DNA from 2 places in the Levilactobacillus parabrevis genome. Region 2 is predicted to be linked to the other one. Evidence: predicted binding sites of a transcription regulator. Region 2 holds the regulator's gene; the other holds the start of a gene.

Region 1 (7,915 bases), 520 kb from region 2:
TTTGGCGGGATCGGGCAGATTGCCTATCCCCTAGACTTCCTGGTCGTCGCATTGGGTAGCCTGGCATGTTATTATCTCGGGGTTCATGATGCTTATCGGAGTGATTCTTTTGACATCGCACGCGAATTAAATCAGCGGGTGACGGAAGAGGATTAGGTTTAAGGGAGAATTTAAAGAAGCTGTTAGGCCTAATAGGAGGTCTAACAGCTTCTTTTGTCGTTAAATATTTTGTTATGTCAATCAGAAATAAAATTCGAATGGAACTGGCGTGGGCTAAAGCCATGTTAGCCGTGAGGGTGGTGTCAATCAGCTCAGCCGTGGGAATTCTCTTAGTGGCGGTCTGTGCCGCTTAGAGAATTGGTGACTTTGAAACTCGGTTCTCAGAGGTTCAAAGCAAGCCTGGAGACCGCTCTGTGGCTCCAGGCGTCCGCCCACAGCGTCACGGCTGATTGGCACCGCCCGGCAAGGCGTCTGAATTTTGACCACAGCAGGCAGAACCCCTGGCAGCCGTAGACGTCATTAAAGTCTAACGGTGGAGGCGCCAGGTCCAATCGGCATCGGCGCTGTTGGCCGTGAAGCCGGCCGCCGCCAGCACCGTTTCATCCAAGTTAACGGATGGCGTCAGCGTCATTTCAGTTAGTTGTAATTCATCGCGCCCAAAGTTAACCAGTCTGTCGACGATTTCCTGTTGCTCGTTAATCGGCAACCGTTTGCCCTCTAGACCAGCGTGGCCGGTGTGAGCGGGTAGGTCCAATGTGAAAAAGCCGCCCCAGCCCACTAACTTGTGGGTCCGGCGCCGTTCGATCCCCCAGGTTAAGGTGGATTCCTTCATGGTGGAGCGCATAGTATTATTGATCCAGTCGGCAGTTTCGGCGAGATCACGATTCGTGAGTGTGGCAACATTTTTTAATTTGAAACGGGTAAGCCAGTCGAACCGAAAACTAGGTGTTAACAGCGGGTGGTAACCCTCAAAGCTAGACATTTACAGTGATTCCTTTCCTAAAGCTAATTTACCCTATTGTACCGGTAAATCGACTAGGTTACCAGTGACTTCGTCAGGTGTTGTTGGCTGAGCTGTGCTATACTTGAAATAGATATGGTAAGTTGAAAGGGGTAGCACACATGACGGAAGATTTTTATATTGGGACTTACACCAAGCGCATTAGTCGCGGAATTTACCGGGTGAGTCTGGACACGAAGACGCCTAAGCTGATGGATTGCGAATGGTTAGCGTCTGCTGGGAGTCCGACTTATATCGCGAAGGCCGCTAAGAAGCGCCTGTATGTCATCAACAAGAAGGAAACCGATGGCCAGACCCAGGGTGGTTTGATTATCTATGATGTTTCCGAAGAAAAGCCACGGGCCATTCAACAAGTGCTGGAACACGGCGCTTCTCCAGCTTATGTTGCGGTTGATGAAGCACGGCAATTGGTCTACACGGCCAACTACCACAAGGGCTTGGTCAACGTCTATGCTATCGCTGACGACGGAACGTTGACGGAAACTGACGAAGTTCACGACGATGATCCAGTTGGACCAGCACCGGAACAAGCTGATGGCGCGCATCCTCACTTCACCAATTTGACGCCGGACAACCGGTTGGTCGTTTGTGACCTGGGGACGGACAAGGTCTACATTTACGACGTTTCAGACGCCGGTAAATTAACGGCCGTTAGTCACGTTGACCTGCCAGCTGGTTATGGTCCTCGTCACATCATCTTTGATGACAAGAAGGGCGTTGCTTATCTGGTCGGTGAATTGAGTAGCAACGTTGCTACTTTGGACTACGATGCCGCCGCTGGTAAATTAACGGTTAAGCAAATTAGCCACACGATTCCCGATGACTGGACGGAACACAACGGCTCAGCTGCCATTCGTTTGAGTAGCGATGGTCGGTTCGTGTACGTTTCCAACCGGGGTCACAACTCCATCACGGTCTTCGCGGCCGATGACGAAGGCAAGCTGACCACGGTACAACGGATCTCCACGGAAGGTGACTTCCCTCGCGACTTCAACATGAATTCCGACGAAAGCTTAGTGATTGTCGTCAACCAAAACTCCGACAACGCTACGTTATACAAGCGCGACGCAGACAGTGGTAAGTTAACGATGGTTCAGAAAGACTTCATGGTACCAGAAGGCGTCTGCGTGGTGCCAGTTAAGTAAAAAGAGTGTGAGCAAGGGCGGTAGCCAGTGAGCATTAACGTCAATAAGGAGAAAATCCCGGGTTTGGATTTTTCCTTATTGGGGTTAAGCGGAACTGGCTGCCCTTGCTCACACGTTTCGGCAACAGAGCCTTGGTGCGTAATCGCCAGCTCAAAGTTGCCGTTACGAAACACCAATAAAAATTAAAACGAGTAACCAGTATGAAAAAATCTGGTTACTCGTTTTTTAATGGTTATAGGATAGTAGCTATCTCGAGTGAAAAATCCCATGAATGACTAGCCAGAAAGCCTTAATCCACTGGAAAATTTTCCTTGAAGTACTGCGCCATCAGCTGTAAGTGGTGTTCCAGACTCAGCCGTTTTACCACGCCCAGTCCAGGGAAGTGCTGCTGCTCGTGGTAGGCGGCTAGCTGTTGTGCCGCGGGGGTCTGAGTGACCGCCGGTTGTTGTGGCAACCACTCGGCCAGTTTAGCCACGGCCTGGAAAAACTTCTCCTTGGGGTGGCGGAAGTCATTGCGGTCGGTGGAAACGAAGCGGTGGATGCGGAGCTGATTTCCACGGAAATACGTGAGATGCAGGGTGACCGCTTTGGCGGGATAGCCATGTTCGCTGTAGTGGCTGCCACCAATCGTGTAGTCACTAAAGCCGACGTAGTTATTGAAGTCGGCCAGTGTCCAATCGTCACTGAAGAAGCCGTCCACAATATCGGCGTAGCTTCGGTCGTGCTCCGGAAACCAAGCGTGATCGAACAGGCTGACAGTCGGGCGGTCCAGCAGCTGGCGAATGCGAGCTTCCGGGGGGACTAATAGGTAATCGGGCGCCGTCAACCAGCCAGCGTGGTGGGCCGCTTTGAGCTCATCGTATTGTCGAGCAATCAGCAGTGTGTGGTGTCCGGCTGGTGCTGTAAGGCTGTCTGGAATGAGCATGGGGGTCAGCACGTGGCCAACGATGAGATTGGGGTTATCCTGATACGGCCGCCAGTCGTGAAGCTTTTGTTGGGTCAACGCATAGTCGCTAACCGTTGGATTGGCAATGACCACCACCGGCTGGTCATGGTCGACGAAGGCCGCCACCGTTTGGGGTAGGGCACGGATGTCCCTGACCGGTTCGATGATGGGGATGATGTTGGCGGGTAATACGTGCTGCTGAGCAATATTTTTCAGTGCAAGCAGGTCGTACTGCCGGCCACGAAAGTAAGGGAAATAAAGCATGCGTCAGTCCTCCCTTAACCGTTGTTGGAGGTCGTGCAGTTCTAGGCTCAGAGCGTCCACTTCAGTCTGGAGTGCGGTGACCGCGGCCGATTGGGTGTCTTCAATGAATTGGTCGTAGAAATTGGCTTCGGGATCGTAGACGTCGTAGTGTTGGTGGCGCTTCTTCAATTCCTGATAGAGACGATCGGTGCCATACTGCTTCAGGCCGGTTTCCATCTGCTTGGCCTTATTGACTTCGCGGGCCTGCGACGCAATGAAACGGGTCGTCAGTTGACTAGCCGGTACTTGGAGTTCCTGCCGTCGTGGTGGCCGTGCCACGGTCAAGTAACCCGGTGTGACGGGGGCTTCGGTGGCCGTTGCCAGCATATCTTTATCGAAGGGCCGATAAATCAGAACGCCAATGCCAGCAGGAATCTCATCGGCAACTTCCTGATAAAGTTTCAACGGAAGGACGAAATAGTTGTAGTGACCGACGAAGGACAGCTTGGCCTTGGAGTGGAAATCAGACTTGGTGACCTTCAGTTCGTAGCAGCGCCATTCAATCGATAGATCCGGCATCTCCTGATAGCTGAGAGTGTCAACAATGCCAGCATCATCAGGCATTGTGACCTCCTCAACGGGGAAGGCACCGGCCTCACGACAGTAATAATAGAGTGTTTTTTCTAAAGCAAGGGTAAGCTTCGTTTTCATGAGGAGACCTCCTGGTGCCAGAAATTTTGCACGGCAGTCGTCAGTTGTTCAGGACGGTAGAGGCGGCGGAAATGCTGCCAGTGTTGCGGATACAAGTGGGTGTAGCGTGGACTAGAGAAACGTTGGTCCATCAGCAGGATAATGCCCACGTCCTTGGAGCCGCGGATCAACCGGCCAGCCGCTTGGAAGACATTGTTTAAACCGGGAAGTTGGTAGGCAAATGCGAAGCCCTGCTGGGACTGTTCGTCGAAGTAGTCACGGATAAGGTCGGTCTCCGGATTGATGCCGGGGAGACCAACGCTGACGACCCCCACGCCAATCAGCCGGTCGGCCTTGAGGTCGATACCCTCGGCAAAGATCCCACCGAGAAGGGCAAAGCCGACCAGCGTTTCCTGGGGATCGGCCACGAAGTTTGCAAGAAAGGCTGTGCGGTCGGCCTCGGCCATTTTAGACTGCTGGACGACGGTTTTAATGTGCGGGTAAGCCATCTGAAAGGCTTGCGTCACGTCGAGCAGGTAGCTGTAGGATGGCAGAAAAATCAGGTAGTTACCGGTCTTGCCGTCCACCAGCGTCTTGATTGCTAGCAGGATATTCGCGAGATTGGCGTTGCGTTGTTTGTAGGTCGTTTGAATGTAATTGGTGACCAGAATAGCTTGATGTTGCGGTTCAAACGGTGAATTAAGCTGGTAAGCCAGGCTGTCGGTGTCGCCCCCCAAGACTGTTTGGTAGTAGTCCATGGGGGAGAGGGTCGCTGAGAAGAGGACGGCACCGTGGCCCAGGGCGAGGCTGTCGGCGAGAAAGGCGCTGGGGTCCAGGCAAAGCTGCTTGATCGTAATATTGCCGTCTACCACGGCTAAGCGCATGCGATACGTATCGTCGTAATACTCGCCGATTCGTTGATAGCTGATGGCGGCGAAGTAGTAGTCGAGAATGCTCTGGGTGAAGGGCGTCTGGGGCTGGTCAACCAGCCAATCGTGGATGGCTTCAACCAGCCGTGACAGGTCGTGGTTGAAGTCCTCCGGTGGTGTGAGAAAGGTAGTATCGGTCTTGCCGTCCTGAAGGAGTGGGGCCACGATGTCATCGAAAGTGGCGCGCAGATCCTGCAAGCGCCGTCGTAGCTTCGGTGTGGCCTGTTTGAGGTCGCGACTCTGTTCAACCAGGCGGTCTAACGGCCGACTGGTGAGTTCGGCGGAATACATTTCTCGTGAACGGCTGACCAGGTTGTGGGCTTCGTCGATCAAGAAGAAGTTGTCCGGATCCTCGGCGGTAAAGAACCGTTGGAGGTGGACTTGGGGATCGAAGAGGTAGTTGTAGTCGCCAATAATGACATCACAAAAGAGGCTCGCGTCCAGTTGAAATTCAAACGGGTCGAGCGTATGTTTGCGGGCGTATTCCTCGATCACGGGTCGCGTGAGCTGGTCGTTGTGATTGATGAGATCGAGCAGAGCGGGTTTGAGCCGATCATAGTAGCCTAACATGTAGGGGTTCTCATCCGGCTGCAGGTCAGCTTCTTCTGGAAACTGAATCTTTTCTTTGGCTGTGAGCGTGATACTCTTGAGCTTGAGTCCCTGACTCGCCATGAGGCTGACGGCTTCTTCGGCCACGGTTCGCGTACTCTGCTTGGCTGTTAGGTAAAAGATCCGTTGGATGACACCTTCGCCGATGGCCTTGATGGTTGGAAAGAGGGTGGAAATCGTTTTCCCCGTACCAGTCGGTGCCTCGGCAAAGAGTCGTTTGCTGGTGAGAATCGTCTTGTAGACGGCAACGGCAAGCTCGTGTTGACCCGGGCGGTAGTGGCCGAAGGGAAAAGTGAGCTGTTGAATGGTTGGGTCGCGGCGCTCTCGCAGGTCGGACCGGAATTTTAGCCAAGTGACGTATTCGGCAATGACCTTGTCGAAGAACGCCTTGGCGGCTTGACGGCTGATGACTTGGTCCGTCTGGGTCGTCGTCTCCGTATTGGTCTGAAAGTAAGTTAAAGTCAACGTGACTTCATCGAGATCGGTCTCTTTTTGCATCAGTAAGTAGGCGTAGAGCTTGACCTGGCCCCAGTAGAGGGTCAGTGTGTTCTCGCTGAGCTGGTCAAAAACGGTCTCGGACGTCTTGATCTCTTCAATGCTGGCGCCGTCGTCGGTCAATGTCACGCCGTCCGCTCGGCCGTGAAGCAAGTAGTCGGCCCCATTTAGGGTAAGGTTTAGGTCGAGATAGTATTCTTTCTGATAATTTTCTCCGCGCTGTTTTTGCAGGCGACGGTGGATGCGCGCACCCAGGAGCGCCGTATTTTGGCTATTACTGGTGCTACCCAAGTCCCCGGTTCGCAAGGTAAATTCAACTAATTCACGAACCCCTAGTTTAATTGGCATGCGCTCATCGCCTCCATTTCTGGCAATAATCATACCATACTTTGGACTGACTTTGAACGCGTGTTCGCGGGATAGTTTGACCTTGTGAAATAAAGTGAAAAGTCTTGGCTTTCAATATGTAATCGCTTACAATAGAAGTAAGAGGTGATCATGATGAAGACCATTGGATTTCCATTGTTTGAAGAGATGCCAACCGTTGATGAAGCCCCCGCATTACAGAAGATCTGCCAGAAGCATGATAGCAAGGCTAGGATTAAGGTTCGTGACCTTGAAATTGACCCCAGTCAGCACGAAGAGGTTGCCGAACTAGTGGGCTACGCAGGCCATTACGTTCGAATCGTTGCGGAGGGGCCAGACGAAGCGCAACTGGCCGGCGCAATCCACCAACAATTGGCAGCAGATAAGTATTGTTACTAGCCGCTTGACGGCGACCAACAGATTCGCTAAGCTCAGGTTAAACAAGAATTCAAGGAGACTTAGCGGTGAGTGAAGAACAGATAGCACGACTATGTGAAATTGCCCCCAAGTATGGTTTACATCTGGAACATCGGGGATTGGTCATCACCAAGGTAAACGACCAACCCACGGAACTGGATACGACCAAGTACATGCCGGATCAGTTCATTGATTTGTTGACGCAGATTATTGGAACTAATATGAAGGCCGATTTGTGGGATTGGAAATAAGGAAAAGAGTGCGCCAAGGAGCGATTAGACAGCGAGCATTAACGTCATAAGGAGAAAAATCCCGGGTTTGGATTGTTCTTCTTATGGGGTTAAGCGCAACTGTCTGCTCCTTGGCGCACGTTTCGGCTGTGTAGAGTTAGGAAAGCAATCCCGAGCATTAACGTCATAAGGAGAAGAATCCCGGGTTTGGATTGTTCTTCTTATGGGGTTAAGCGCAGCTAGCTGCCTGCTGTCTCACGTTTCGGCTATATGAGATTAGAAAGTAACCACAAATAGTATCTTCAGTTTCAAATTAAGCAGTCCCCAACAATTGATCGAAAAAATTTCCTTGTAATAAGATTCAAACAGACAAAAGCAATGAAAAAATACCGTTAGCCCGGTGACTTTAAAAGTCAATCGGACTAACGGTATTTGCGTTTAAGCTTCTTCCCAGCGATTAAATTCTTGGGGATGGCTACTCAGGTAATCGATGGCTTCTTGTCCCAACGCCTTGGTTGCGGCATCGAAGTCACTTGGTGCGTCAGCTTTATCGGCGTCAGCTTCGTCCCGAAGGAAACCGGAGGCGAGGTCCAAATACTTGGTTCGCCGACCGACACCATTATCCTTGAATAGGTCGTCCAGACCGGTCAGATCACTCTTGCCGGCGGCAGCGACTTGCTGCGCTAAATCTGCCTTTTCACCCAATTTTGATGCGGCATAATCCATTAAGAAGTCGTTCATATCAACGATCATGGCGTGTCGTGCTTTACGTTCACTTTTATTTGCCACTTCTGGTCACCTCTTACTCTAATTCTAGCCATTTT
Region 2 (7,915 bases):
GCCAACCTGAGCGCCGACAAATTGCCACATCTGATTTAAGTCATTGCCTTCAAAGTAGCCGTGACACTGTTCACGAAATTCGGGGTACTGGTAAGTCACAATGTTCATGTTATCTGGATTTTCCCTGAGTGCGATTCGCGCCGTCTCAATGGCCCGCCCAGAGTCACTGCTGTAGGCAGCGGCGAGGGGGATGTTACTGAGCTGTTGGCCAGCACGCTTGGCATCGGCCCGCCCCTTAGCTGTAAGGGGGGAGTCAATCCAGCCCTGAACCTTGTTGTAGTGATTCAACATCGTTTGACCATGACGCACAAAATATGCCGTAAATTTCTTCATTTCTTCTAGGCCTCCGTTGATCAAGTAAGTGTTTACATCCTCAGTATATCAAGCTTGAAAATAGAACGCGAAGATTTTGCCGCAACTTTTGCAAAAAGTGTGTGTGTTCGCTGGAATCCGTTAGGCAAGCATGCTAAGGTGAAAGATATTAGGAGATGATGTGCATGAGTACTGAGAGCAGTTATCGTTATACGGGTGAGAAATCGATTGATTTAGCGCAGTTGGCAACGCACGTTGAGAAGGGGCCGGATCAGGCCGTCATCAACAGTGCATTGGACGCCAACGTGGCGACACTGAGTGACTTGCAGTCCCGGCTATATTCTCAGAAGCAGCACGGGGTTATCGTGATCCTGCAAGGGATGGATACCGCCGGGAAAGACGGCTTGATTCGACACGTCTTTAGCGGGCTGAATCCCTCTGGGACGAGTGTGGTCAGCTTCAAGGAGCCGACTCACGTGCAATTAGCCCATGACTTTCTGTGGCGGGTTAACCAAGCCCTGCCTTCACGAGGAGAGATTCGGATCTTTAACCGCTCCCAGTACGAAGACGTCTTGATCAGTCACGTCCATCCAGAGATGCTGACCACACAACATTTACCAGGCATCAATTCAGTGGCGGATGTTGATGATAAATTTTGGAATCATCGTTACCATGATTTGAAGAATTATGAAAAATATTTACGACATCAAGGCTTTGAAGTCATCAAAATTTTCTTGCATCTGTCCAAGGATGAACAGACACACCGGTTCGAACGACGCATCGAAGTGCCTAGCAAGAACTGGAAATTTGTCCCGAGCGATATGCAAGAACGGGCCTTCTGGGATGATTATCAGGATGCTTATACCAAGATGCTGGAAAACACGGCAACTAAGAAGAGTCCATGGTATTTGATTCCAGCTGATGACAAGGGTGTGGCCCGGCTGATTGTGTCCAACATCTTGATTGATCGGTTACAGGCCCTGAACCCTCAATATCCTAAAGTTAGTTCAGAGACGAAGCAAAAGTTGCGGTCTGTCCTTCAAGAGCTAAAAGATCATAAATTATAAGATATTGTTAGATACAAAAAGCCACTGTAAAGGCTATGGTTGTAGACTAGAGCACACAAGATTGTAACATACAAATACTGATATTTGTGCTGAACGTTGCCCCTAAACTTAGGCAACGTTCAGCGTGGATATCAGTATTTTTGCGTCGAATAGGTTAAGACTTTTTAGAGATTCGATTGGGGAACATCGGTGAACGACCACGGTGTAGTACAATGAAAGTTAGCGAAATGTTTGGGGTTGTTCACTAATTTGACACACTAGACGGCATGAACACCCCTGAACAACGATGTAACACTAGAGTTGTATAATACATAAAGCCTAACGTAGGAGGAAATAACTGATGACTGTGAGTGTTGGTATTGATAAAATCGGGTTCTACACGCCAGACTTGTATCTAGATATGGCCGAATTGGCCACTGTGCGGGGAGAGGACCCCAATAAATATTTGATTGGAATCGGTCAATCGAAGCAGGCTGTTATTCCGCCGACACAAGACATTGTGACGATGGCTGCCAATGCCGCCAGTCAGATTCTGACGCCCGCTCTAAAGGCTGAGGTGGCAATGGTTCTGTTTGGGACGGAGTCGGGTATCGATAACTCTAAAGCCAGTGCTGTCTACCTCGCACATCTACTTGGATTGTCACCACAGACGCGAGCGATTGAATTGAAGCAGGCTTGTTACGGAGCCACAGCTGGCTTGCAACTAGCCGCCGATTACGTTCGAGTCCATCCTCAGGCCAAAGTGCTGGTTATTGGGGCTGATGTGGCGCGGTACGGTCTGCGCACGGCAGGTGAAGTGACTCAGGGTGGTGGCGCGGTTGCTATGTTGGTGACGGCCAATCCGCAAATTCTGGCGTTGGACGGGGTCAGCAGTTATCACACCGAAGACGTGATGGATTTCTGGCGGCCAACCTACCGGACCGAAGCTCTGGTTGATGGTAAATACTCCACCAACGTTTACCTCGACTTCTTCAAGACAGTCTGGGCTGATTATCAGCAGCAAACCGATCGCACCATTGCAGACTTTAGCGCCTTTGTTTTTCATTTACCATTTACTAAGATGGGGCGCAAGGGTCTTCGCCAGATCCTGCCCGAAGCCCAACCAGACCAACAGGAAAGCCTGAAAGCGGCCTTTGAGGCTAGTCAGGAAGATAACCGAAACGTGGGTAATCTCTACACTGGCTCACTGTATCTCAGTCTATTGTCACTGCTTCGGCATGGGCAGTTGGCATCGGGAACGCGTCTAGGGTTCTTCAGTTATGGTTCCGGTGCCGAAGGGGAATTCTTTAGTGGCATACTCCAACCCAACTATCAACAAGGATTCGATGATGCCACCCTGACAACGTTACTTGCCCAGCGCAAACGGGTGAGTGTCGCTGAATACGAAGACATTTATCGCGCCCAGTTGAGCAATGACAGCCGCGATGTCCAACTGCCAGTGGGTGAAGAGACCGCCCAGTACTACCTCGCTGGTCGGCGAAACCAGCAGCGTCAATACCGCGAACAATAGCATTTTGTATGATCCAATTTAAAAAAACGCTCCACACCTTTCTTAAGATGCGGAGCGTTTGGTTTATTCAAATTGATTTTTAACGACGTAACCGTCCTTAAATACCAGGACAGGAGATTGCTTACCCACTCTGATCTGCAAGGTATAGCCCTTACCCAGCGATTTTTCCAGCGAGCCACTAGTCTTAGTGAAGTTCGTGACGAAGCGGGGCCACTTAGCTTGCTTGGCCAAGCTCGGCTTCTTATTCAGCGCCGCAATCGTCTGCTTCAGATCACTGTTGGTGACCGTCAGTGTGTAGGTCTTGCTGGACTTATCAAAGGTGACGTCCCCCAACTTTGTCAGGGCCTTTGCCAACTGTTGCTTAACACTTTGTTCGTTGTCGGCCTGAGTCACACCACTTGAACTGGCTGAGAAGGCTTTGCCCGACTGTGAACTGATCTGACTCTGCTTAGCCGTGTGAGTCGCCGGTGCGTTGTCCTGAGACCAGTAGGGCAACTTCCAAATGGCGAAGACGGTTCCCAAGAGGGCCAGCGTCATTAGGATAATCGAGCCAACCTTTGAGTCACCGTGTTGAATTGCCGTGGCGAGTGAAAACGCCGCAATTATTGTGATTAGACCGCCCATAATGGCAAATCCAAGAATCATGATGAATCCCCCCAATTTCTGTTGCTTTCAGTATAGCATGAAACAATTATATCGTGAAAGGGGTTACCTGGAACCGTTAAACTCGAATAATATTAACAAATTAATTAAATTAGGGACCCACAACATTTTATAACCGAATATTAATCAAAATGTAGTCGCTAATAGTTAACCTTTCCGGTATAATATAAAACACATAAGATAGAAATGAGGAGATTAGTGTGACCAACGTTTATTTAGCAGGACCATTCTTTGATGATGAGCAGATTTCACGGATTGAACGGGTGGAACAGGCCTTAGCCGCTAACCCCCGCGTAACAAACTTCTTCAGCCCCCGGAAGAGCGAGATTCCTGGATTAACAATGGGGACACCTGAATGGGCAACACAAACATTCCAAATGGACGTGAGCCAGATTGATCAAGCCGACGTTGTGGTTGGTATGGTCGACTTTGTTGATGACCAGGTGGATTCTGGAACGGCATTCGAAATTGGCTACGCCTTTCACAGCAAGAAGCCGGTAGTGATTCTTCACGAGAAGGATACCACGTTGAACCTGATGATTGCTGAGGGCCTGCACGCTTACGTTCAGGAAGCTGAAGCTCTGGCGGCCTACGACTTTTCGACCTTACCTGAAAGTCATTACCACGGTAAAGTGATCTAAAGCACACTTAAATAAGTTGAACAAATAAAAACGGCTTTCTCGTCAGTGACGGGGAGCCGTTTTAAGTCTAAAGTTAGTGGACGTCATCGCGGAACAGGCCAACAACTTTACCTAAGATGCTAACGTTATTGAGGATGATTGGCGCCATGGTATCATTTTCTGGTTGTAGCCGGAAGTGATCGGCTTCCTTGAAGAAACGCTTGCACGTGGCTTCATTTTCTTCCGTCATGGCAATCACGATATCACCATTATCGGCATTTTGCTGCCGGCGGACAATGACCTGATCGCCATTGAGAATGCCAATGTTGATCATACTCTCGCCGCGAATGGTCAACATGAAGAGTTGATCATCGTCGCGTTCGAATTCTGGGGGAACTGGGAAGTAGTCGGTCGCTTCCTGAACGGCCAGGATGGGTTCTCCGGCCGTGACCGTACCCAAAACGGGAATTCGGGTCTGTTGTTCGTGAACACCCAGTTCTTCTAATCCGGCGGGGGTAACTTCTAAGGCCCGTGGTTTTGTCGGGTCCTTCGTCAACAGGCCCTTCTTTTCTAGGCGGGCGATGTGGCCGTGCACCGTAGAGGTTGAGGAGAGAGAGACGGCTTCGCCAATCTCACGGACAGTCGGCGGATACCCTTTTTCGTTGACCCGTTCCCAAATGAAGCGTAGGACGGCTAACTGTTTACTTTCAGAAGCTTTACTCATTTTTTCTGCCACCTCGTTCGTCATTCGTAGTATAGTTTAACCATAGTGTAGCATAGGTTTCCGGCGTTTTCAAACAGATGTTCGGGTAAATTCAGGCATTAATATATTTGTGACGCTATGGGTTGGCGAGATTATGCAGATAGTCAATCGACAAACGTTGCTGTTGCGGGATTACCAGCCAATTAGTTATCGCTAGTGTTGCGGCGAACAGAGGTGCTGGCGGAGGTTGATTATTTTGGACGACATCTTTTTTTCGCCTAAAGGCGCGAGTGATTCGCTAAAATCGTGTTGTTTGCGGCCGGATAATTGAAATTTGAAATTAACCCTGATATGATAGGGCTTGTCTTGAAATGGCGACGGCAATGATCGTCAAAGTTTCATTTGGAATGTGACGTGGGAATCAAGCGGCCGGTCGATGTTGAAATCGCGGCTGCGTAATGACCCAAATTCAAAAATAAACTTAAAGGAGGATTGTTCATGGCTGAAGAAACGATGGACACCTTATTAGTTCGCATCAACGAACTGGCCCACAAGGCCAAAACAAGTGAAGGCCTCACCCCTGCTGAAACGGCGGAACGGGCAACCTTACGGAAGAAGTACCTGAAGTTATTCCGGGCCAGCTTTAAGAGTCAGGTCGAAATGATGCAGGTTTACGATAAAAGCGGTAAGGAAGTTACGCCAGAAAAGGTCCGTAATATCCAACGTGAAAAGGGTTTGCGGGACAATTAATTGCGAGAGCGAGTCTTTTTAATGGATTCGCTCTTTTATTTTGCGTTAAGTTTGTGTAAAATTGTAAACTGAATGACTTTATAAAGGAGGGGAATACCTTGTCAACTTGGATCTGGATCATTATCGTCATCGTTGTCGGCCTTGGCTGTGCTGCTGGAGGCTTCTTCGGTGCCCGGAAGTACATGGAAAACTACCTGAAAGACAATCCGCCAATTAACGAAGATCAACTGCGTGCTATGATGTTGCAAATGGGACAAAAACCATCTCAACGGAAGTTACATCAAATGATGAATGCGATGCAACAACAATCACACAACAAAAAGTAGATCGGGTTTTACTGACGACTCGCTTCCAGTTTCCATGGAGGCGAGTTTTTTTGTTTGCATTTTTATTTAATTTCTGTAAAATTGGAAAGTCTGTTACAATTTAATCATATTTTAATCTTAAAGGAGGGACGTTCGTGAGTATCTTTCGTAAATTGGCTTGGTACTTTCGTCTAGAATGGCGAACGTATCTAGTCGGCATCATTGGCTTGATTCTAACGGCCATCATTGCTATTATTCCGCCGCGAATCATTGGGAACATGGTTGACGGCATTCACGGGCAGACCATGACCGGGCGGCTCTTAGCCATCGATTTGGGTTTGGTTACCCTAGCTGCCTTGGGGCAGTACGCCACGCGCTATATGTGGCGTAACGCCATCTGGGGGGGCGCTGCTCACCTGGAACAACTTTTACGGAATCGGCTGTTCAGTCACTTTATGGTGATGGATCGCGAATTCTACCAACATTACCGGACGGGGGATCTAATGGCCCACGCGACCAATGACTTGGAAGCCGTACAACGGGTGGCTGGTGGGGGGATTCTCCAGTTCGCCGATGCCATCATTACTGGGGGCACGACCCTGATCGCCATGATGGCGTTGATCGATTGGCGGCTTACTTTGATTGCCATCATTCCATTTCCCTTTCTTGCCGTCATCTCGTGGTTCCTCGGGCAACGGATTCACCGGGCCTTTGGGGCGTCACAGGCGGCTTTCTCACGTCTGAACAACAAGGCTCAGGAAAGTATTAGCGGTATCAAGGTCATTAAGGCCTTAGGACAAGAAGATGCCGACGTGGCCGATTTCGATAGCCAGGTTGCGCGGACGATTAAGATCAACCGGCGCGTGAACCGGTTAGACTCGTTGTTTGATCCGGCAATTACGTTGGTGATCTCATTATCCTACGTGGCGACCATCGTGCTCGGCGGCTTGTTTGTGACCCACAACGTCATCACCATTGGGAACTTGGTCTCCTTTATCAGCTATTTAGCGATGATGGTCTGGCCGATGTTCGCCGTGGGGATGCTGTTCAATACCATGGAACGGGGGAACGCCAGTTATGACCGGGTCATGGAACTGTTGAACCAGAAGACCCACATTATTGACCGAGTCAACGGTTTGAAGACGCGCCCAACCGGGACGTTGAGTTACCACGTCAATCGTTTTGACTATCCCGATGATGCCGGAGCCAGTCTCCAGCGGATTGACTTTGACTTGCAGGCGGGTAAGACCCTTGGAATCGTGGGACGGGTCGGCGCTGGTAAATCAACGATTATGAAATTGATTCTGCGGGAGTTTGACGCCTACGATGGTGAGATTCAATTCGGCGGCCATCCCATCAAGGATTATGCGCTGGATAGTTACTTACCCGCTATCGGCTACGTCCCTCAGGAGAGTTTCCTCTTCTCCTCAAATATTTTCGAAAACATTCGCTTTGCCCGACCAGAAGCGACTCAAGCAGAGGTCGAAGCGGCCGCAGCTAAGAGCGACTTGTCGGGTCAGATTGCGCAGTTGCCTGAGGGCTACGATACCCAAGTGGGTGAGGAAGGAATCTCCTTATCTGGTGGGCAACGGCAACGGATGGCCATTGCGCGCGCCCTTCTGATCAATCCGGAGCTGCTGATCTTGGATGATGCCTTGTCGGCCGTCGATGCTGAGACCGAGGCCGAAATTTTGGCGAACCTGAAGGCCGAACGGGCCAACAAGACGACCATCATTTCCGCGCACCGGTTGAGCTCCGTAATGGGGGCCGATGAAATCTTGGTGCTCGATCACGGTGAGGTCGTCGAGCGCGGCACGCACGCGCAATTAATGGCGGCTCGCGGGTGGTACCAACGGATGTTTGATCAACAACAATTAGAGACGCAAGTGAAGGGAGGCGTTAGTGATGACTGATAAGCACGAATCGGCATGGGCCCATAGCATGACGACCAAGGAACAGTGGACGGTCATCAAACGCCTGCTGAA

Evidence for each region. Region 2 encodes LexA, which represses DNA repair genes until DNA is damaged. Its sites were predicted from a motif close to CNAACANNTGTTNG; they were not measured.
Region 1: the regulator LexA is predicted to act here: its motif matches at 6,480-6,493, upstream of ACEPSU_RS03685 (ATP-dependent DNA helicase).

The regions. Positions count from the first base shown of each region.
Region 1 covers NZ_CP168688.1:756,335-764,249, forward strand. The annotation lists gene ACEPSU_RS03660 (APC family permease) at 1-156, shown strand, start outside; gene ACEPSU_RS03665 (GNAT family N-acetyltransferase) at 527-982, opposite strand; gene ACEPSU_RS03670 (lactonase family protein) at 1,123-2,166, shown strand; gene ACEPSU_RS03675 (sce7725 family protein) at 2,456-3,376, opposite strand; gene ACEPSU_RS03680 (hypothetical protein) at 3,380-4,066, opposite strand; gene ACEPSU_RS03685 (ATP-dependent DNA helicase) at 4,063-6,426, opposite strand; gene ACEPSU_RS03690 (PTS sugar transporter) at 6,577-6,843, shown strand; gene ACEPSU_RS03695 (hypothetical protein) at 6,909-7,112, shown strand; gene ACEPSU_RS03700 (hypothetical protein) at 7,530-7,880, opposite strand.
Region 2 covers NZ_CP168688.1:1,278,511-1,286,425, forward strand. The annotation lists gene ACEPSU_RS06080 (histidine phosphatase family protein) at 1-333, opposite strand, end outside; gene ACEPSU_RS06085 (PPK2 family polyphosphate kinase) at 498-1,379, shown strand; gene ACEPSU_RS06090 (hydroxymethylglutaryl-CoA synthase) at 1,720-2,889, shown strand; gene ACEPSU_RS06095 (hypothetical protein) at 2,953-3,534, opposite strand; gene ACEPSU_RS06100 (nucleoside 2-deoxyribosyltransferase) at 3,753-4,193, shown strand; gene lexA (transcriptional repressor LexA) at 4,267-4,896, opposite strand; gene ACEPSU_RS06110 (DUF896 domain-containing protein) at 5,374-5,625, shown strand; gene ACEPSU_RS06115 (YneF family protein) at 5,724-5,951, shown strand; gene ACEPSU_RS06120 (ABC transporter ATP-binding protein) at 6,086-7,843, shown strand; gene ACEPSU_RS06125 (ABC transporter ATP-binding protein) at 7,836-7,915, shown strand, end outside.